4 regions of the Streptomyces sp. NBC_01498 genome follow, and region 2 is predicted to be linked to each of the others. Evidence: riboswitches for the same ligand, from Rfam matches in the RefSeq annotation. Region 2 holds a riboswitch; each other region holds the start of a gene.
The links. A riboswitch is a leader RNA that binds a small molecule or an ion and turns the genes downstream of it on or off. The one in region 2 is predicted to bind cyclic di-AMP.

Region 1 (5,376 bases), 2.4 Mb from region 2:
CAACTCGATCCCCGACGCCCCGGGCGGCGGCGGCATCGACGCCACGATCAGCCTCTACGCCGACGGCGTCTTCGTGCAGAAACTGGACCTGTCGTCCAGGCACAGCTGGCTGTACGGCGACACGGACGACCCCGAGTCGCTGACCAACACGCCCCAGGCGGACGCCCGCAGACTGTTCGACGAGGCCAACTCGCTGCTGTCCACGACGTATCCGGCGGGCACCACGTTCAAGCTCCAGCGAGACGCCGACGACACGGCGCCCTTCTACATCGTGGACCTGATCGACCTGGAAGAGGTCGCGCCCCCGGCCGCCAAGCCGGCCGAGTGCGTCTCGATCACCGAGTACGGAGCGGTCCCCGACGACGGCGGCGACGACACCGAGGCACTCCAGGACGCGGTCACCGCCGACCAGAACGGCGACATCCCCTGTGTCTGGATCCCGCCGGGCCAGTGGCGTCAGGAACAGAAGATCCTGACCGACGACCCCGACAACCAGGGGCAGTTCAACCAGATCGGCATCAAGAACGTCTCCGTCCGGGGCGCGGGCATGTGGCACTCCCAGCTCTACACGCTGACCGAGCCGCAGAACGCGGGCGGCATCAACCACCCGCACGAGGGCAACTTCGGCTTCGACATCGACGACAACACCCAGATATCCGACCTCGCCATCTTCGGCTCCGGCCGTATCCGGGGCGGCGGGGGAGCCGAGGGCGGAGTCGGCCTCAACGGGCGCTTCGGCAAGAACACCAAGATATCCAACGTGTGGATCGAACACGCCAACGTGGGTGTCTGGGTCGGCCGCGACTACGCCAACATCCCCGCGCTCTGGGGCCCGGCCGACGGTCTTGAATTCAGCGGAATGCGTATCCGCAACACCTATGCGGACGGGATCAACTTCACCAACGGAACGCGGAATTCGACGGTGGACAACTCGTCCTTCCGCACCACCGGTGACGATTCGCTCGCCGTCTGGGCCAATCAGTACGTGAAGGACCCGGCCGTGGACGTCGCCCACGACAACGTGTTCTCCGACAACACCGTTCAGCTGCCCTGGCGGGCCAACGGAGTCGCGATCTACGGCGGTTACGGAAACACCGTGCGGAACAACCTGATCGCCGACACGGCCAATTACCCGGGCATCATGCTGGCGACCGACCACGATCCGCTGCCGTTCTCCGGCGAGACCCTGCTCACCGGGAACGCCCTGCACCGCACGGGCGGTGCCTTCTGGAACGAGGACCAGGAGTTCGGCGCCATCACCCTCTTCCCGGCGAGCCGGGACATCACCGGGGTGAAGATCAGGGACACCGAGATCCTCGACTCCACCTACGACGGCATCCAGTTCAAGAACGGCGGTGGTGCTGTGCCGGACGTCGAGATCAGCGGCGTGACCATCGCCAAGTCCAACAACGGCGCCGGAATCCTGGCGATGGGCGGCGCCCGCGGCAGCGCGACGCTGACCGGCGTGACGATCACCGACTCGGCCGAGGGAGACGTCCTGATCGAGCCGGGATCCAGCTTCGTGATCACCGGCGGGCCCGCCGCCGGGCGGAACTCCTCCTCATCCACGGCCGGTGGAAAGCGGTAATTTGTCCGCTTTGCGGATAGGGCGTTATGGGTATTCAGCGGATGACTTGTCCCTTTCTGGGTGGGAGGGGTCGCATGGTTGCGCTGAAATGCCGTGATGTCCGTCACAAGCGCGGCCGAGTGTGCGAACGGCCCGGCCGCCCACCGTCCGCGTGGGAAAGGAAAGTTGGGCGATGAACCGCCGGGCGGGAATTCCAATTTCCGCCCGGCGGACGCATGAATGGCATGACGCCGTGAATTCAGGACTTGTTTCGCCCGGATGTTCTCGCTTACGTTCTCGTCATTCCGGGCGGAACGCCGAATCCTGCCGCCGTCCGGAAACCGCATCCACCCACTTCACGTACGGCAGGAGCGGGGGACCCAGGTAAGTCGCCGATCCGGAAAACTCCGGACCGGCTCGGGGTGAAGCCGCGCCACTCGCGCGGCCGGGCAACTCCCGCCCGAACCCGACAGCTCACCTCGCAGGCGACGGAGAGGACTTCGTCATGCCCGCAGAGGGTAAGCACCGCCGCAATTCCCGCACCAGTCCGCTCGCCCGCCGGCTCGTCGCCCTCGGCACGGGCGGCGCCGCTCTCGCACTGCCCCTGATCACCGCCACGACGGCGGGCGCCACGCCCGCGCCGCAGCACATCACGGCGGCCCCGGCGGCGGTCCACGCCGCCTCGCACCGGGTGATCCACGTCGTGGTCAAGGGCGAGTCGCTGTCCAAGATCGCGCGCGACCGTTCGGTGAGCGGCGGCTGGAAGGCCCTGTACAAGACCAACCGGCCCGCCATCGGCGACAACCCGTCGCTGATCCACCCCGGCCTCAAGCTGAAGCTCTCGGGCAAGCCCGTATCCGCCCCCAAGGCCCCCAAGGCCCCGAGCGGCACGTCCTCCGCGACCGGGAACACCCCGGCGGCCACCACCGACGCCATCGAGACGGTCGCCAAGAGCTACACCAACGACCTCGACGGCTGGATCCGGGAAGCGCTGGACGTCATGGCGCAGCACGGCATACCCGGCTCGTACGACGGCATCCACCGCAACATCATCCGCGAGTCCTCCGGCAACCCCCGGGCCATCAACAACTGGGACTCCAACGCCGCCGCCGGCACCCCGTCGAAGGGCCTGCTCCAGGTCATCGACCCGACGTTCCAGGCGTACCACGTGTCCGGCACGTCGACCGACCCGTACGACCCGGTCGCCAACATCACCGCCGCGTGCAACTACGCGGCCGACCGCTACGGCTCGATCGACAACGTCAACGGCCCGTACTGACCGGCGCCCCCACACCGGCTCCCACCGGCGCCCTCGTGAGCGGCGTCCTCGTGAGCGGTGCCCCCTGACCGGCGCCGCTCGACCGACGGCACTGCCGGGCCCCCCGTGCCCGGCAGTGCCGTTCGCCGTACCCCGCCGCCCGGTTGACGCGTCGTCGGATCACCGGCCGGTCGCGCACACGGGCCGTCCACGCCCGCACTCCACCCGCCTACGCGGTGACCTGCCGCGCCCCACTCCGCTCCGTACGGCGCGCGGCGGCGGCCTCGTCCACCAGGGCACGCAGATCCCCGGCGGCCTCGGGGTGGTCCCGCAGCAGCGCGGCGAGCCGACGCGACCAGGGGCGTACGAGATCGTCGCGCACGCCCTCCATGTCGTCACCCGCCCCCTGGACCAGCTCGGCGTCGGCGCGCAACTGCGCGTCCATGACGGCCGCGCGCTGTACGTCCCGCCGCCGGAACACGTCCACGACCCGCTCCCGCGTCCCCTCCCAGGCGGGGGTGGCCATCGCGGCCACGACGGTCCCGGCCCCCGTCATGGCCGGGACGCTCATCGGATCGGACACGGACATCCCCCGTCTCTCGGTGCGTAGATCCGCATCACATTAGTGACCGAGGGAGATTTTTCCCGGTGACCATCACTCGATGGAGTGATGAACAGCCGTGACGGCTCCGCTGCCAGGTGCCTTGGTCGTTACGGCGCCCCGGCCAGTTCCGCCGCCAGTTCCGCCACCCGCGCCCGCCACGCCGCCAGCGCTTCCGCCGCGTCGAAACCGTCGCGCGGCCCGGTCTGGGTGAGGACCAGCCGGGGCCCGTGCCCGGTCCCGGCGCCCAGCTCCCAGCGGACCTCGCCCCCGGCACACCAGGCGTACGCGAGGAGTTCCGACGTCCTGACCTCCGTGACCGGCCCCGCCGGGACCGTGCCCACGGTGAAGCCCGGGGGCACCGGCCCGCCCGCCGACGGCTCGGCGCCACCGGTCAGCCGGTCCCACACCGCCCCGGCGGGCCGTACGAGCTGACGCTCCAGCCGGAGGCGCGTACCGCCCTCCGCCGTCTCCTCCACCCCTCCCCGCGTCAACTCGCCGAACCGCGCCAGATACGCCTCGTGCAGCGCGCCGCTCGTGTCCCGCGCGGCATCGACGGGCCCGCCGGCCAGCACCTGGGCCAGCGCGGTGACACACACCTGCCAGCCGGACGCGAAGCTCGCCGCGCCGAACCGGTCGCCGAAGGTGTGGACGAGCGTGAGCACCGAGCCGTTCGCCCCGTCCGGCGCGATCTCCCAGCGCAGATGGTCCTCGCCCCAGGTGAAGGCGAAGAGACGCGGTTCGTCGGCGTCGGTGACCCGCCCCGTCATCGCCGGACCGGGGCCGGGGTCGCCGGGGAAGTGGAAGCCGATCTCGCCGCCCGGCCGCAGTTCCACACTCACCTCCGACGGGAACCACCGCGCCAGCTGCGCGGGCCGGGTGATCGCGTCCCACACCCGCTGCGGCGGATGCGCCAGCCGGCGCTCCATGCGCAGCGCGGTCCGCCCGTCGTCCGCGTCGGACAGGGCGGCGGGGAATCCTTCGTCGTCGGGGCCGCTCGGGCTCCCGGGGTCCGTGGTCATGGGGAGTCGCTCTCCGTCGTGTCGAGATGCCGTTCGAGCGCGTCGAGACGGCCGGTCCACAGATGCCGGTAGTGCGCGAGCCAGGCGTCGAGTTCCGCCAGTGGTTCCGGCGCCAGCTCGTACCAGCGGCGCTGCGCGTCCTGCCGGACCCGCACCAGCCCGGCGTCCCTCAGCACCCGCAGATGCCGGGAGGTGCCGGGCTGGCTGAGTCCGAGCCGGTCGGTCAGCTCGCCGACCAGATGCGGACGTTCCAGGAGCAGATCCAGGATCTTGCGCCTGCTCGGCTCCGCGAGCACGTCAAAGGGGAGGGGCATGCCTCGAATATACCCCCAGGGTTATATAACTGCAAGATTATGAAAGGGGTGCGTCCTGTCCGGCCAGCCAGTCCAGCGCCGCCGGGCACGCGTCGAGGACCGAGACATGCCCGTCCTCGGGGCGTACCCACAGCTCGGCCCGGGGCAGACCGGCGCGCATCCACTCGGCGTGCGCGGGCGGCACGACCCGGTCGTCGCCGCCCTGTACCAGCAGTACGGGCGCCGACACCTCCGCCAGATCGAACCCCCACACGGTGGCGAACGCGACGTCGTCGTCGATCAGCCCGCCCGGCCCCTCCTGACCCGCCTTCATCGCGTCGGCGCCCAGCGACTTCCAGGTGCCCGCCAGTGCGGCGAAGTCGGCGGCGGTGAAGCTGGCGGGGTCGAACTCGTCGGCCTCCGCGTACAGTTCACGCGCCTCCCGCCCGTCGGCTGCGGCCCGCAGACCACCCGGCGCCACCATGCCCGCGTACCAGTCGAACTCCGTGGTGTACGGGGCGATGCCCGCCAGACACACCACCCCCGTCACCCGGTCCGGCAGCGCCGCGGCGCACGCCAGCGCGTGCGGACCCCCACCGGAAGCCCCCATCACCCCGAACGCCCCGACCCCGAGC
Region 2 (5,376 bases):
ATGGCGGCCTTCCGCTGGCTGGACCGGGTGGAACCGGGGCCCTGGCGGAATCTGCTGTTCGCCTTCGCCTGGGGCGCCTGCGCCGCCGCCCTCGTGGCGATCACGGCGAACTCCTTCGCGACCCAGTGGATAGCCACCGCGACGGCGGATCCCACGGGCGCGGAGTCCCTGGGCGCCACGGTGGTCGCGCCGATCGTGGAGGAGAGCGCGAAGGCCGCCGCGATCCTGCTGATCTTCCTCTTCCGGCGGCGGTCCTTCACCGGTCTGGTGGACGGCGTCGTCGTCGCGGGCTTCACCGCGACCGGCTTCGCCTTCACCGAGAACATCCTCTACCTCGGCAAGGCCTTCGGCGAGGACCAGCAGACCGGCGGCCCCGGCCTCGGGGCCGTGACCGCCGCGACCTTCTTCATACGTGTCCTGATGTCCCCCTTCGCGCATCCGCTCTTCACGGTCCTGACCGGCATCGGCTTCGGCATCGCCGCGCTCGCCACCCGCCGGCAGGCCGTGCGCCGGTGGCTGGCACCGGCGGTCGGCCTGCTGCTCGCCATGGGCACACACGCGCTGTGGAACGCCTCCGCGACGCTGTTCGGCCCGTACGGGTTCTTCGCGGTGTACGGGGCCTTCATGCTGCCCGCGTTCGCCCTGCTGACCTGGCTGGCGATATGGAGCAGGCAGCGCGAACTGCGTACGGTCTCCGCCGAGTTGCCCGCCTACGCGGCGGCCGGCTGGCTCGGCGAGACCGAACCGCTCGCGCTGTCCTCGATGCGGGCGCGCTCGACGGCGCGCAAGGCGGCGGGACGGCTCCACGGCCCCTCGGCGGCACGTACGGTCGCCGAGTACCAGTCGTTCGCGACGGCCCTGGCGTTCCTGCGCCACCGGGCGGGACGGGGCACGATGGGCGCGGACTTCGCCGAGCGCGAGAGGGAGTTGCTGCACCACCTGTGGCAGCGCCGGGAAACGGCGTCGCCCGCGCTGGCTTACGCGGCGCGGGCGACGGGGCGGGTGTGGTCACCGCCGCCGTACATCGACTACGGCGGCTACAACCCGTATCGGAGCTAGAGCACTGTCCGGCGGGTGTCCGGGCGGACACCCGGCCGGTCAGGTGCGCGTCAGGGGTTGAGGCCCTTGCTGCGCAGCCAGCTCAGCGGGTCGATCCCGCTGCCGCCCGGGGTGTGGACCTCCAGGTGCAGGTGCGGGCCCGTGACGTTGCCGGTGGCTCCCACGCGGCCGATGGTCTCGCCGGTGGTGACCTTCTGCCCGGCGGCGACGGTCATCGAGGACAGGTGGGCGTACCAGATCTCCGTACCGTCGTCGAGTTCCAGCACCACGCGGTAGCCGTACGACCCCGACCAGCCGGCCGACTGGACGGTGCCGCCGTGGACGGCCTTGGCGGGCGTGCCCGTGGGGGCCGCGAAGTCCAGGCCCGTGTGCTGGCCGGAGGACCACATGGAGCCGGTCTGGCCGTAGGTGGAGGTCAGCGTGTAGGAGGAGGTGGGGAGCGAGAAGCTGGCGGCCAGCTTCTCCAGGCGCTTCTCTTCGGCCTTGCGCTCGGCGGCCTCCTTCGCCTCGCGCGCCTTCTCGGCGGCTTCCTTCTCCGCGTCGGTCTGCTGCTGCTCGGCCTTCGCCGCCGCCTCGGCGGCGGCGGCGGCCTCCACGCTCGCCTTCTGGGCGGCGTCGGCACCGGCCTGCTGCTGCTCGGCCTGCTGGAGGATGCGGGCGCGCAGCGCCTCGCCGGAGTCCGTGGCGCCCTGCTGGGCGTCCGCGGCGGTGAGCCCGGCGGTGGTGAGCGGGGAGGGGGTCTCGTCGGCGGCGCTGTCGCCGTCGGACATGAAAGACCCGACACCGGGAAGGGACTTGGCGTCGGGGAGGCTGTCCGAGATGGCGTCGGGCAGGGATATCGAGACCGGAGGCTTGTCCTGCGCGGAGGCGATGCCTCCGGCGCCGACCGCGGCGATGACACCGACGCCGAGGACGGTGGAGCTACGGGCGAGAGCGTTGCGCTGCTTGGCGACACGGTGCTTGCCGCGTACGGGACGGACGGTCTCCGCGGTGGGATTCCATTCCTCCCGCTCTCCGTTCACCTCGCCGTCGGCGGGACCGGTACCGGCGAACCGGCTTCCGGGGCCGAAGTGGAGCCGGGCCGAGGTCTCGGAGACAGGGCTGTTTGACGCCACGGGGGCGCTCTCCTTTCCTTCCTTCTCGCCTACCGGGTTAGCTGACGGGTTCGGAGCAGGAAGGTCTCCTACGGGCGTTCTTCACCGCACAAGGCAGCAAGAGGCGCCCGATTCACCCCAATTGGTGGTTCCCCGGTTTCCTTACGGAATTCGGCACATGCGCACGGCGCCGACTCTTTCGACGGCTGGGACAACCGCGCTGCGTTATCGAACGTTAATAGACGACGGGGGCCTATTCCAAGCTGTTCCAGGTGATCGTTCACAGCTGCGGCCTGGACCAACCGGGACACAAGCAGGCGGAATCGGGCGAGTTGATCGTCCTTCGGGCAATGTGCGATCGCCCACTCGAACTGACGGTGCGTCAAATGTTATGCGGAGCGGCGCATATCGACTACGGAGCGTGCCGGGCGCGGGACGGCCGCGTCCGGCGAGGCGGCGATGTCAGGTCGCCACGGGCTCCACGGGGCTCCGTTCCGGCAGCAGATCGACGGGCCGGCAGACCGCCAGCAGCGCCATGTCGTCCGTACGGCCGCCTCCGGTGTGCGCCCGTACGTCCCCGACGATCACCTCCAGCAGTTCGTCCGGACCGGGGAAGACCCGCCCGGCGAGCCGCTGGCGCGGGTCGTAGAAGACCCCCGCGGCGTTACGGGCCTCGGTGAGCCCGTCGGTGTAGAGGAGCAGCGTCGTCCCCGACCGGTACGGGACCTCCTCCGCGAGGTCCGGCCAGGTGCCCAGCTCGCCCATTCCGAGCGGCAGCGCCGGTTCGGTCGGGTCCAGCACAGTCAGCACCCCGTCGGGGGCGAGCAGCAGCGGCTCCGGATGGCCGCGGTTGACCACGCGGACCATGCCGTCGGTGTGCGGGATCTCGGCCAGTACGGCGGTGGTGAACCCCTCGAACAGGTCGATGCCGTCGCGCCGCGTGCCCTCCCGCGCGAGCGCCCGCTCCAGCCGCCGCGCGACCCCTTCGAGCGTCGGCTCCTGCTCGGCGGCCTCGCGGAACGCGCCGATGACGACGGCCACGGTCTCGACGGCGCCCATGCCTTTGCCGCGTACGTCACCGACCACCAGCCGCACCCCGTACTCCGTGTCCTGGACGGCGAACAGGTCACCTCCGATGAAGGCGCCCTCCTCGGCGGCCTCGTAGCGCGCGGCGACGTGCAGCCCGCCGATTCTGGGCGCGGGTGTGGGCAGGACGGCGCGCTGGGCCGCCTCCGCGATGACCCGCGCCGAGGCCAGGCGTTCGCCGCTGCGGCGTACGACACCGTTGATGGCCAGCGCGAGGACGGAGACCGTGAAGACGGTCAGCGATTCGGTGATCGTCTCCAGGCCGCCGGCCGTGCCGTTGTAGACGTGCAGCCCGAGGACGATGGCGACCGAGACGATGCCGACGACGAGGGTGCGCGCGAACGAGAAGAACGGGGCGGCGACCAGGGAGGCCGCGGCGAAGAACGGGGCGGCGGTGAAGGCGGCGGGGGTCGCCTGGTCGAGGACGACTCCGAACGCGATGATCATGAACGGCAGGACCGCCACGACGGGATGCGCCCGCCGGGCGGCGTGCCGGCCGTGCCGCCGGCTGGGCGGGCGGGCGTCGTCTGGGCCGAAGCCCGGGGGGTGCTTCACGGCGGCGGGCGAGCTGTCCCCGAGGAACTCCTCCGGGTCGAAACCGGGCCGGACGGGGTTCGCCGGGCGGGAACCCGACGGACGGTATCCGACGGGGCGGACGGCGGGCGTGGCGGCGGGCGCGCGGACGCCGGAGGGAGGGGGGCCGGGGGAACGGGGGCCCGCGTGCCGGGGCTCCGAGGAGCCGCCGGGGAGGCGGGTGCGGCGGGCGGGAGCGGGGGCGGGACCCGGAGTGGGGGCGGGGGTGAGGGCGGGACCCGGGTCCCGGCCGGGGTCGGGGTCGGTGCCGGCGGGACCGGGGCCGGGGCCGGGACCGGGGCCGGGAGTGGGACCGGGGCCCGGGTCCGCACCGGAGCCGCGGCCCGCGAGACCGGAGCCCGGTTCGGGACCTGGTTCAGGACCCGGGTCGGAACCGGGGCCCGCGCGCCGGAATCCGCGCCGGGCTCTGTCGCCCAGCCCCCGGACCCTGGCCGACAGCCCGGAACGGCGGACGTTCCCCCCGGCGGAACGGGCCCGCTGCCCGCTCTCGGCCGACGTCTCGTCGTCCCCACTGTCTCGCGGGTGCCCCACAGTGGCCTCCTGCCCGGTCCGCCGACGGCTGCGGACGGTACCGCGCTCCTCCCAGGCTGGCTCTTTACGCGCCAGGAAGCCAGCCGCGTCGACCGACCGGGCTATCGACAGGCCCGGACCCGCTCGGACGCGTACGGAGCCCGGCACGGCCCCGTACGGCGCCCCGTACCGTCCCGCGAGGCCCGGTACCGCCCGTCAGTCGGTCAGATGGCGCTCGGCGTACACCGTCAGCGCGTCCCGTACGAGGACGGCGGCGCCCTCCGCGTGCGTGTCGTAATTGCGGCCGAAACGCGGGTCGTCCACGTACATCGCGCCGACACCGACGACGTACGACTTCGAGACAGGCGTGCTGCTCGCCAGCCAGTCGCAGTGCCGGCGCGCGAGGGCCTGAGCCTCCTCGCTGTCTGGGGCGAGACCGGCTTCCTTGGCCCGCCCCCAGTCGCGGGCGATGGCCTCGTGCCGGCCCATGAACTCCCGGCGCTCACTCTCGCTGAGCGCCCGCCACCAGCGGTCTCCCTTGTCGTACGCGTCCCGGCCCCAGCGCTCGGTCACCTCCTGCTCGTACACCGTGTGATCGAAGCCGTCGAGAATCTCCTCGGCCATGAGCTGTTCTCCTCTCTCGGTCTTGTGGAGAGTGGTCCGCACCGATGTGATCAGCCGTCCCACCCGCTCGCGCTCCTGTTCGAGCAGAGTGAGATGGGTACGCAGGGCGGCGGCCGTGTCCTGTTGGCCGTCGAGGATCCCGGCGATCGCGGGCAGGCCGAGCCCGAGCTCCCGCAGCAGCAGGATCCGCTGCAAGCGGACGAGGGCGTCCTGGTCGTAGTAGCGGTAGCCGTTGGCGCCGACCCGGCTCGGGGACAGCAGCCCCAGCTCGCCGTAGTGCCTGAGCGTGCGGCTCGTCGTACCGGCCTTCTTCGCGATGTCCTGGATCGACCACTCCATGACCGGAACGCTAAATCTTGACGTTGCGTAAAGGTCAAGCACGACCGGCCGGGGCGACGACGAGATGAGT
Region 3 (5,376 bases), 2.7 Mb from region 2:
GGCCGGACGGGTCCGCCGCCCGGGTGTCAGGCATTGGGCGCCAGATCCGTCCCGGCTCCCCGGCGCCGTACGGTCACCAGATCCGTACGGGCCCCGCCGCTCTCCGCCCGGTCGGCCGGCTGCTCCTCGTCGGCCTCCGCCGGGCCGCACGCGCTCGCGCATCCGTCGCTCCGGTGCGCGGGCAGCGTCCGCGTGCCCGCGCCCTCTACCTCGAAACCGGCGTCCGCGATCATCTCCAGGTCCGCCTTGCCCTCCTGGCCCTCACTGGTGAGGTAGTCGCCGAGGAAGATCGAGTTGACCAGGTGCAGCGCCAGCGGCTGCATCGACCGCAGATGCACCTCGCGCCCGCCCGCGAGCCGCACCTCCACGTCGGGGCAGACGAACCGCACCATCGCCAGGATGCGCAGCGCCCGCTGCGGCGTCAGGTTCCACTCCCCGGCCAGCGGCGTGCCCTCGAACGGGATCAGGAAGTTGACCGGCACCGAGTCCGGGTCCAGCTCCCGCAGCGCGAACACCACGTCCACCAGGTCGGCGTCGCTCTCGCCCATGCCCGCGATCAGCCCCGAACAGGCCGACAGGCCCGCGCCCCGCGCGTGCCGGACGGTCTCCACCCGGTCCGCGTAGGTGTGGGTGGTGGTGATGTCGCCGTAGGTGGCCTCGGAGGTGTTGAGGTTGTGGTTGTACGCGTCGGCGCCGGCCTCCTTCAGCCGCTCCGCCTGACCGTCCGAGAGCAGCCCCAGACAGGCGCAGACCTCGACCTCCGGGTCCTGTTCCTTGATCGCGCCGATCGTCCGCGAGACCCGGTCGATGTCCCGGTCCGTCGGGCCCCGGCCGCTCGCCACCAGACAGACCCGCTTCGCGCCGCCCGCCACCCCGGCCGCCGCCGCCTTCGTCGCCTCGTCGGGCTTGAGCCAGGTGTACTTGAGGATCTCGGCCTTGGACCCCAGCCGCTGCGAGCAGTAGGAGCAGTCCTCGGGGCAGAGCCCGGACTTCAGGTTGACCAGGTAGTTCAGCTTGACCCGCCGCCCGAACCACTGGCGGCGCACCTTTCCGGCCGCGGCCACCACGTCGAGCAGCTCGTCGTCGGACGTCGCCAGTACGGCGAGCGCCTCCTCGCGCGACGGCGCCTCGCGCCGAAGGCCCTTGTCCACCAGTGTGTTCAGCAGGTCCATGGCGCCGATCCTGTCCTACGGCGCGGTCCCGGGCCAAGAATGAATCCCACAAGACGCCCCCGTCCCGGTGTGTGGATGACCACACCCGGACCGCGCCGACGTGCGGTTAGGGTCGGTGGGCCGTCGACACCAGGACCCGAGCGGAAGGACCCGAGCCGTGCCCTCTTCCGAGCCGTCGGCGCAGCGCGAGGCGTCCGTGCCGGGCGAGCGGCCCGCGCCGCCCGAGCGCTCCGCGCCCGGCGACCCGTCCGCGTCGTCCACGCCACCGGACCCGTTCGGCTGGATCGACGACGAGGCGCAAAGGCGCGAGCGGTCCGGACTCGTCCGCACCCTGCGGCCCCGCGCCGCCGGTTCCGCCCTCCTGGACCTGGCGAGCAACGACTACCTCGGCCTCACCCACCACCCGGTGACGACACGCGCGGCGGCCGACGCGGCACACCGCTGGGGCGCGGGCGCCACCGGCTCCCGGCTCGTCACCGGAACGACCGCGCTCCACACCGAACTGGAGCGTGAACTGGCCGACTTCTGCGGTTTCGAGGCGGCGCTCGTCCTGTCGTCCGGATACGCCGCGAACCTCGCCGCCCTCACCGCACTGACCGCGCGCGGCTCGCTCGTCGTGTCGGACGCCGCCAACCACGCCTCCATCGTGGACGGTTGCCGGCTCTCCCGCGCCGAGACCGTGGTCGTCCCGCACGCGGACCCCCCGGCCGTGGACAAGACCCTCGAAGCGCACCCGGGCGTCCGGGCCCTGGCCGTCAGCGACTCGGTGTTCTCGGTGGACGGCGACGCGGCGCCGCTCGCCCGGCTCGCCGAGGTGTGCCGTACCCGGGGCGCCGCGCTGCTCGTGGACGACGCGCACGGACTCGGCGTGCTCGGCGAGGGCGGGCGCGGCGCCGTGCACGCGGCGGGCCTCGCGGGCGATCCGGGCACCGTGGCCACCCTCACGCTCTCCAAGGCGCTGGGCAGTCAGGGCGGCGCGGTGCTCGGCCCGGCGCGGGTGATCGACCAACTGGTCAACACGGCACGGTCGTTCATCTTCGACACCGGACTCGCGCCCGCCTCGGCCGGCGCCGCGCTGGCGAGTCTGCGGCTGCTGCGCGAGGACCCGTCGCTGGCGGTGCGGGCCCGCGCCGTCGCGCACGCGCTGCACCGGGGGCTGACCGCGGCGGGGCTGACCGCCGTACGCCCGGACGCCGCCGTCGTCTCCGTACGGGCCCCCTCACCCGGCGCGGCGGTGCGCTGGGCCGCCGACTGCCGGGCGGCCGGGCTGGTGGTGGGCTGCTTCCGGCCGCCGTCGGTGCCCGACGGGATCTCCCGCATCAGGCTCACCGCCCGCGCCGACCTGACGGACGCGCAGATCGGGGAGGCGCTGGCCACGATCGTCGCGACCGCCCCCGCCGACGCACGGGCGCACGCCCGCTGACCGCCCGGCGCACGCCACCACGCGGGCGCCTCCCCTCTCGGCCGCGGACACCCGGAACTTGAGCGTGTTCACATCCGGTCTCTCGTCGCAGAGTTCACCGCTTAGAGCGACAGAGGGGGTCAAATCCCGGCGGATCACCCCTCCCGGGGCCGCCGTTGATGGCAGTGTGGCGCGCAGCGCAATCCGGGGACGTACCCGCGGGCATCAGCCATAGGCCGGTCTGCGTCCCGGTGGGAAGGGGCAGCGTCGCCATGGCAGACCATCAGGAAGCATCCGTCACCCTGCCGAGCGATCCGGTTTCGGTACGCCAGGCGCGCGGACATGTCGCGCGTGTGCTCGCCGAGTGGGGGCTGCCGGACGGCTCCGACACCGCCGAAACGGTTCGCCTCATCCTCTCGGAACTCGCGACCAACGCCGTGCAGCACACCTTCGGCAGGTCGCCGGTCTTCACGGTCGACCTCCGGCTGGAGCGCGACGAGTGGCTGCGCCTCGGCGTCACCGACAGCCACCCCCGGTGGCCGCGCCGGCTCCCGGCCGACGGCCGGCAGGACCACGGCCGCGGCATGGTCATCGTCCGGTCGCTGACCGCCGAGTACGGCGGCGGACTGGTCATCACACCCACCGAGGACGGCGGCAAGACGGTCTGGGTCACCCTGCCCTGGCCGTCGCCCCGGACCCGGGACTGAGCGGACCCGGCGGCGACGGGGCGCCGCCGCGGGCGGACGGCGGCGGTGGCCGGGTGGCGGCGGCGGTCGTCACCGGACCCGGCCGTACCGCACGCCCTTGGACCAGATGCGCTCCAGCCGCACCACCTGACCGGTCTTCGGGGAATGCCAGATCCTGCCCTTCCCGGCGTAGATCCCCACGTGGTAGACGCTGCCTCTGTAGTGGAAGAACACCAGGTCACCCTTTTTGCGGCCGGAGGCGGAGACCCGGCGGGTCTTGTTGTACTGCTGCTGCGCCGTGCGCGGCAGCTTCTTGCCGGCCTTCTTGTACGAGAACTGCGTCAGGCCCGAACAGTCGAACCGGTGCGGGCCGGTCGCCCCGTACTTGTACGGGGAGCCCTTCTTGGAAGCGGCCACGTTCAGCGCCTTGGAGGCGGCGGGCAGGGCGTGGGCCTCGGGCACGGCGGCGGGCGCCAGCATCGCGCCGCCGACGGCGGCGAGGAGGACCGAGGCGGTACCGGCCCGGGAGAGCAGCGACGGGACATGTGTCTGCGCGGACATGCGCAACCCTTCGTCAGCCGCCTGTGAAGGATGACCTGTCGGGTTCGGACAGGCGAAGATGTCCGGTCGCGGCTGCGACTTCACCCCGAGGAGCCGTCCATGGTCGGACCGCCCCGAACTGCCCGGGTCCTCCACTCCTGCCGATCCACTCGTGTCGACCAGGCATCCGGAGCGGCGGCAGGACTCGGCGTCCACCCGGACCGCCCCGCCGAGGTGGCGGGGGCTTGTCGTCAGACGGATCTTGACGCGGCCTCAGCACATTTCCGAGTTGAAACGACGATATGTGATTCTCGTCACGCTTGACCTATTTGTGTAGATGCGCCCGATCCGGTGAACGCGGGAGAGGGCCGGTCGCACGCCGTACCTGCGGTGTCGTGGGGGGTTGCCGCCGGACGGCGGATTCCGGGCCGCAAGTCGCCGTCCGGATCGCGCCGGGCGGGTCGGTACGCCGAACGGGCAGCCGCGCGCCGCGCGGAGGGGCCCGCCCGGCGCGTGTCCTCAGCAGGTTCGCGTCAAGTCACCGTTCCGGGCGGCATGGTGACGCGCCGGGCCCTGCGCTCCCCGTCGAGTGCCCGGAGCGTACGGTCCAGGGTCGCCGTGTGCAGCTCCGTCTCGCCCCGCGCGTGCATCAGCGCCAGCGCGTCACGCAGGGCGGCGGCGCCCGCCACCAGCGCCTGGGCGGCGCGCAGCGCGCCGTACGTGTCGTCCGTGCGCGCGGGGTTGATCCGGCCGACCAGGTCCACGACCCGGAGGTAGGTGTCGACGACATCGCCCTCGGCGCGGGTCAGGGCGGGCAGCGGCGGCGGTTCCGGTGTCGGCATCGGCCGTTCACCCGGGGGTGTTGAGGCCGAGGGAGGCCCTGCGGTCCCGCGTGACCTCGTCCACCAGCCCGTACGCGACGGCGCCCGCCGCGTCGAAGACCGTGTCCCGGTCGATGTCGGCGTCGATCCGCTCGGCGCTCTGCCCGGTGTGCCGTACCAGGGCCCCCGCCATCAGGGCGCGCAGCCGCAGCAACTCCTCCGCGTGGAGGGCGAGGTCGGACGGCTGGCCGCGTACGGGCTCCTCGATTCCCGGCTGCTGGAGGACCACGCGCGCGCCGGGGAGCGCCATCCGCTTGCCCGGGGCGCCGGCGGCGAGCAGCACGGCGGCGGTCGACGCGGCCTGTCCGAGGCAGGTGGTCGACACGTCGCAGCCGACGACCCGCATCGTGTCGTAGACGGCCGTCATGGCGCTCAGCGGGCCGCCGGGGGAGTTGATGTAGAGCGCGATGTCCTGGTCCGGGGCGGTGTATTCGAGATTCAGCAGCTGGACGACCACATCGTTGGCCGCCGTGTCGTCCAGCGGGGTGCCGAGGAAGATGATCCGCCCCTCGAAGAGCTTGGAGTACGGGTCGAGGGAGCGGGTTCCGGTGCTGGTCCGCTCGGTGAACTCCGGCAGGACGTGGCGGGCGGCGGGGCGGTTCATGGCGTACCTCTCCTCGGACGCGGATGCCGGACGTGTCCCGGTCGTCCGTCCGTAAAAAATGTACAGGACGTACAGGTCGTAAGATGGCTGC
Region 4 (5,376 bases), 3.1 Mb from region 2:
TTTCCCGGACCATCTGGACCAGGCGCGCCGACTCCGCGCCGACCTCCCCGGCCAGGTGTATCTGTGGGTCAACGCGGCCGAGGGACGCGGGTACTCGGACGAGGAGGCGGCGGAGTGGACCGCGCTCGACCCGCTGTTCCCGTTCAGCCGCCACCCGCACTCGTCGGCGGGGCTGCCCTGCCGCACGGGCGAGTCGGTGATCTCGGTGGACGGCGAGGGCAGGGTCCGCCGGTGCCACTTCGTCCCGGCCGAGTTGGGCAATCTGTACGACGGTTCCTACCGTGAGGCTCTCCGGCCGCGCCCCTGCCCGCTCACGACGTGCGACTGCCACATCGGCTATGTCCATCTGGAGACACTGCCGTTGTACGACGTCTTCGCGGGCGGCGTCCTGGAACGGATACCGGCGGCGCCGCCGACCGGGCCGATGTCCCTTCCTTTCCCGGTGGTTCGGTGACGCGCGAGCGACATCGGGTCCGGAGTTATTTCCACCGGGAAAGGACGAACAGCCGTCGGCCGGCACACGGGGGTGCCGGCCGACGGCTGATTCCGGTGGATCCGATTGCGGCGGAGCCGATTCCGGTGAATCCGATTGCGGTCGGGACCGGGGAGAGAAAGGCGTCAGAGAGAAACGCCGTGCTCGCGCAGATACGCCAGCGGGTCGACGTCGGAGCCGTATCCCGGGCCGGTGCGGATCTCGAAGTGCAGGTGCGGACCGGTGGAATTGCCGGTGGAACCGGAGAGACCGATCTGGTCACCGGCGCCGACACTCTGGCCCGCCGACACGGAGATCGAGGAGAGATGGCCGTACTGCGAGTACTGGCCGTCGTCGTGCCGGATGACGACCTCGTTGCCGTACGACCCGGCCCAGCCCGCCGAGACGACGGTGCCGGGGGCGACCGCCTTGACGGTGGTGCCGGTGCCGACCGCGAAGTCGACGCCGGTGTGGTAGCCGCTGGCCCAACTGCTGCCGGACGCGCGGTACTGGGTGGTGATGGCGGCGCCGTCGACGGGGGCCGTGTAGCCGGACGCGGCGCTCGGCGCGGCGGGCTGCGCGGCCGTGGTGTCAGGGGCGGTGTCGGCGGCGGTGTCGGCCTTCGGGGCGGGCCGAGCGGGCGCGGGCTTCGCCGGGGCGGGCTTGGCGGGCGCGGCCTTCTTCTTCGCGGCGCCGTCGGCACGGCCCCCGGCCGTCGCCTTGGCCTGGGCGCCGATGGTGAGCTTGAGGCCCGGGTGGATCAGCGACGGGTTGTCGCCGACGGCCTCGCGGTTGTCCTCGTAGAGCGTGTGCCAGCCGCCCCGGACGTGGTGCGTCTGGGCGATTCTGGCGAGGTAGTCCCCCGGCTTCACCGTGTAGACGGACCCGCGCTTGGTCCCGGCCCGCTGCCCGGCGGGAGCGGCGGCCGTGTGCGCGACGGAGGCGGCGGACGCGGCGGTGACGGACGACGGGGCACCGGTCTGCTCGGCGGCGTGGGCACCCGTGGCGCCCACGAGCGGAATAGCGAGGGCCGCGCCGCCCGTTCCGGCGACGACGAATCCACGCACTATCGGGTTGTTCCTCGGACGGCGGTGCTTACCCTTTGCGGGCATGGCGAATTCCTCTCCGGCGCCTGCGAGGTGAGCTGTCGGGTTCGGACTGGAGATGCCCGGCCGCGCGTTGACGCGGCTTCACCCCGAGCCGTCCCGATTCTCCGGAACGGCGTACTACCTGGGTCCCCCGCTCCTGCCACACGTGAATGGGTGCTGGATGGATGCGGATTCCGAACGGCGGCAGGATTCGGCGGTCCGTTCGGATTGCGGTGACGTTAAGCCGGGCGGACCGGCGCGGACAACCCGTTGCTTTGCTCCGGCAATCAGTGCCGCGAATACCGGCCGCCGGAACCGGTCACCCTGCGTGGAAACGGACCGGTGAATTCCGTGCGTCGCACCGATTCCCTCGGCCTCCCCCGGCCGGGCACGGCCACACACCGTCACGGATGAGATCCTGCTCACCCACGGACGACTATTTCCCTCCATCTCCCCTTCTTCCTGGGCGTGTTACTCACAATCCGGCATTACGACCAGAAACCCTTTAGTACGACTATTCGATGGGTGCCCATGTCGTAAAGTCGGAGCGCGACAGGTCGGCGACCAGCGCCGTCCGGAGACGCGGAGGAGCTCACGTGACGCACGAGGTGCCGCAGCAGATCCCGTCGGCCGAGCCCGTTCTGGCCGGGGTACGCAACTTCCGCGACGTGGGCGGTCTGCCCACGGTCGACGGGCGGCGCGTACGGTACGGACGGCTCTTCCGCAGCGGCCACCTCGCCCATGCCACCGCCGAGGACAGAGCGTTCCTCACGTCGCTGGGGCTGCATACGATCTTCGACTTCCGCAACGCGGCCGACCAGAAGCTCGACGGCCTGGACGTCGAACTGGCCGGCGTACGCAATGTGAACATCCCGCTCACCGACCCGGCCGACGGCACGGAGTTCTGGAAGATGGTCCGCCACGGGGATCTCGACCAGCTGCGGTCCATCCTCGCGGACGGCAAAGGGGTGTCCCGGATGACCGCTTCGTACCGTTCCATCATTCTGGACCGCACCGCCGAGCACCGGCGTGTGCTGCACGCGCTGGCGGAGGAGAGCCTGCCCGCGCTGATGCACTGCGCGGCGGGCAAGGACCGGGCCGGACTCTCGGTCGCGGTGTCGCTGCTCGCCGTGGGCGTGGAGCGGGACGCGATCGAGGCCGACTATCTGAAGTCCAACGCCCCGGCCCGCCGGTATCTGGTGCGCCGCGGCGACCCGTCGCCCGAGGGAACGTCGCCGGAGGTGCTCGAACTGCTGGCGCCCCTCTTCGACGCGCGTGCCGTGTATCTCGAAACGGCGTTCACGACGATGGAGGAGACGTGGGGCAGCATCGACCGCTACCTCGCGGACGGGCTGGGGCTGACGGACGAGCGGCGCGAACGGCTGCGGGCACGCCTGGTCGACGAGGGGTAGTACGGCCCCGGGCGGGCGCCGGACAGGGCCTACCGGCCTTTGGCGCCCGCCTCGAAGAGCAGATAGAGGAAGCCGGCCAGGACATGGCCCGCGACCAGGTAGGCGAAGAGCCGGATGGCGAGACCCCGGGGGAAATTGCGCTCCTCGTCCATGACGGACGGAGCGGGCGCGGCGGACGAGTCAGACATAACGGGTGAGTCGGGCGTGGCCGACATGTCGCAGGCGGCGGACGGTGCGGGCGCCTCGGACAGCGGCGCCCGCTCCCGACCTCGCCGCTCCTGGACCTGGACCAGGTCCTGCTCCTGCTCCTGCTCCTGCTCCTGCTCCTGCTTCGGTGACGTGTCGGGCATGGTGACGGCCTCTCTCGGTCCGGTGGTGGCTGACCGCAGGTCAGCGGCGGTGGGCCCCGCCCGGCAGGCACAGCTCGGCGACGGGACTGGTCAGCAGGGTGTGTACGAACAGCAGCTCGGCGCCGCCGGGGCCGGCCGCCGCGAGCCGGTGCGGTGTGGTCGAGTCGAAGTGGGCGCTGTCACCGGGGCCGAGGACATGGACGCCGTCCCCGAGGCCCAGCCTCAGCCGGCCCTCCAGGACATGGATCCACTCCTCGCCGGGATGGACCCGGACGAGGTCGCCCTGCGCCCCGTACGGCACGGTCACCCGCAGGGGCTGCATGGCCCGGCCGGAGGCGCTGCCCGCCCGGCGGTACGTCCAGCCGTCGGCCTCCACGGGTTCCGCGCGCGCCGCGCGGATCACGGGGTCGGACTCGGGCGGCACCTCTCCGAGCAGCTCGGAGACCGTCGTACCGTAGACGCGGGCCAGACCGAGCAGCATGGGCAGCGAGGGCTGCCTGCGCCCGGTTTCCAGCCGGGAGAGATGGGCCGGGGAGAGCCCGGCTCTCGCGGCGGCGGCCTCCAGGGTGAGGCTCCGGCCGCGCCGCAGCTCACGCAGGCGCGGGGCGACGTCCGGCAGGTCCTCTGCCGCCTCGGGTTCGCGGGCGTCGGCGGGAAGGTTCATGGGTCCATTCCGCCAGGAATTTTCCTCCGAGGCAAGTTCCTTGCCTCGGAGGCAAGAAACGGGTGTCTGTCAGCGCTGGGCGAGGGCCTGCTTCATCAGCGTCCGGCCGAAGTCCCACATCAGCCCACCCCCGCGATGGGCGTCGTCCATCACCGCCGTGAACGCCGTCACGAAGCGGTCGACCTCCCGCTCCCCGACGTTCAGCGGGGGAATCAGCTTGATCACTTCCAGCCGGTCCCCGGAGACCTGGGTGAGGATGCGGTGCTTCTGGAGCAGCGGCACCACGACCATCTGCGCGAAGAGCCCCTTCCGGGCCGCCTGGAGCATCGTCCAGCGGCTCCGCAGCCCGAGCGAGGCGGGCCGCCCGAACTCGATGCCGATCATCAGCCCCCGGCCGCGCACCTCGCGCAGCAGTTCGTACCGGTCGACCAGCGCGGCCAGCCGTGACCGCAGCAGATCACCGGTCGCCCCGGCGTTGGCGACGAGCCGCTCGTCCTCGATCACCGACAGGACCGCGAGACCGGCCGCCATCGCCTGGGCGTTGGAACCGAAGCTGGCCGAGTGGACCAGGACCCGGTCCATCGAGGAGTAGACCTTCTTGAAGATCCAGTCCTTGCCGAGGGTCGCGCCGACCGGCACATAGCCGCCGGAGAGCGCCTTGGCCACACACACCAGGTCCGGCTCGACGCCTTCCTCGTGCTGGTACGCGTAGAAGTCCCCGGTCCTGCCGAGCCCGCTCTGCACCTCGTCGGCGATCAGGAGCGCCCCGTGCCGGTGCAGCAACTCCTGTGCGGCCCGCAGGAATCCGGGCGGCGTGGCGTGCACGCCCTTGCCCTGGATCGGTTCGACCACGAAGCCCGCCACATCGCCTCGGGCCAACTCCCGCTCCAGGGAGTCGAGATCACCCATCTCCAGGGCGGTGTCGGGGAGCAGCGGGGCGAAGCCGTCGCGGAACCCTGCCTCGCCGTTGACGGAGAGCGAGCCCGTGGTCAGGCCGTGAAAGGCGTGGGAGCAGTAGAGAATCCTGGGCTTCCCGGTGGCGTACCGGGCGAACTTCAGGGCCGTCTCGACGGCTTCCGTACCGCTGTTGCCGAAGAAGACCCGGTCCAGGTGCGGGCTGTGGGCGAGCAGTCGCTCGGCGAGCAGGCCCGGCAGCGGCTGGCAGTCGAAACGGGTGAGATCGGCGAGCGAGGCGTCGAGGACGTCGTGCAGGGCCTTGCGTACGACGGGGTGGTGGCGGCCGAGCCCCATCACGCCGAAGCCGGCGAGCATGTCGAGGTAGTCGTTGCCGTCGGCGTCCCAGAAGTAGGCGCCCTCGGCGCGTTCGTAGACCTTGTCGAAGCCGAGGGTGCGCAGCATGCGCGGGAGTTGGTGGTTGAGGTGCGCGGAG

Region 1: it holds a riboswitch for cyclic di-AMP, as region 2 does, so the genes downstream of both, OG875_RS05900 (LysM peptidoglycan-binding domain-containing protein) here and OG875_RS16485 (M23 family metallopeptidase) in region 2, are expected to answer to the same signal.
Region 3: it holds a riboswitch for cyclic di-AMP, as region 2 does, so the genes downstream of both, OG875_RS28085 (C40 family peptidase) here and OG875_RS16485 (M23 family metallopeptidase) in region 2, are expected to answer to the same signal.
Region 4: it holds a riboswitch for cyclic di-AMP, as region 2 does, so the genes downstream of both, OG875_RS03000 (LysM peptidoglycan-binding domain-containing M23 family metallopeptidase) here and OG875_RS16485 (M23 family metallopeptidase) in region 2, are expected to answer to the same signal.

Annotation. Positions count from the first base shown of each region.
Region 1 covers NZ_CP109598.1:1,420,249-1,425,624, reverse strand. Annotated here, with positions in the region: gene OG875_RS05905 (right-handed parallel beta-helix repeat-containing protein) at 1-1,588, shown strand, start outside; cyclic di-AMP (ydaO/yuaA leader) riboswitch at 1,906-2,068, shown strand; gene OG875_RS05900 (LysM peptidoglycan-binding domain-containing protein) at 2,073-2,846, shown strand; gene OG875_RS05895 (hypothetical protein) at 3,055-3,381, opposite strand; gene OG875_RS05890 (SRPBCC family protein) at 3,537-4,448, opposite strand; gene OG875_RS05885 (ArsR/SmtB family transcription factor) at 4,445-4,762, opposite strand; gene OG875_RS05880 (alpha/beta fold hydrolase) at 4,800-5,376, opposite strand, start outside.
Region 2 covers NZ_CP109598.1:3,856,105-3,861,480, reverse strand. Annotated here, with positions in the region: gene OG875_RS16490 (PrsW family intramembrane metalloprotease) at 1-1,059, shown strand, start outside; gene OG875_RS16485 (M23 family metallopeptidase) at 1,110-2,174, opposite strand; cyclic di-AMP (ydaO/yuaA leader) riboswitch at 2,186-2,340, opposite strand; gene OG875_RS16480 (PP2C family protein-serine/threonine phosphatase) at 2,616-3,794, opposite strand; gene OG875_RS16475 (MerR family transcriptional regulator) at 4,560-5,306, opposite strand.
Region 3 covers NZ_CP109598.1:6,576,188-6,581,563, forward strand. Annotated here, with positions in the region: gene OG875_RS28065 (adenosylmethionine--8-amino-7-oxononanoate transaminase) at 1-34, opposite strand, end outside; gene bioB (biotin synthase BioB) at 27-1,172, opposite strand; gene OG875_RS28075 (8-amino-7-oxononanoate synthase) at 1,456-2,595, shown strand; gene OG875_RS28080 (ATP-binding protein) at 2,847-3,281, shown strand; gene OG875_RS28085 (C40 family peptidase) at 3,351-3,821, opposite strand; cyclic di-AMP (ydaO/yuaA leader) riboswitch at 3,825-3,996, opposite strand; gene OG875_RS28090 (hypothetical protein) at 4,334-4,642, opposite strand; gene OG875_RS28095 (ATP-dependent Clp protease proteolytic subunit) at 4,650-5,285, opposite strand.
Region 4 covers NZ_CP109598.1:792,589-797,964, forward strand. Annotated here, with positions in the region: gene OG875_RS02995 (STM4011 family radical SAM protein) at 1-454, shown strand, start outside; gene OG875_RS03000 (LysM peptidoglycan-binding domain-containing M23 family metallopeptidase) at 619-1,584, opposite strand; cyclic di-AMP (ydaO/yuaA leader) riboswitch at 1,587-1,747, opposite strand; gene OG875_RS03005 (tyrosine-protein phosphatase) at 2,169-2,972, shown strand; gene OG875_RS03010 (DUF6126 family protein) at 3,002-3,160, opposite strand; gene OG875_RS03015 (helix-turn-helix domain-containing protein) at 3,363-3,986, opposite strand; gene OG875_RS03020 (aspartate aminotransferase family protein) at 4,056-5,376, opposite strand, start outside.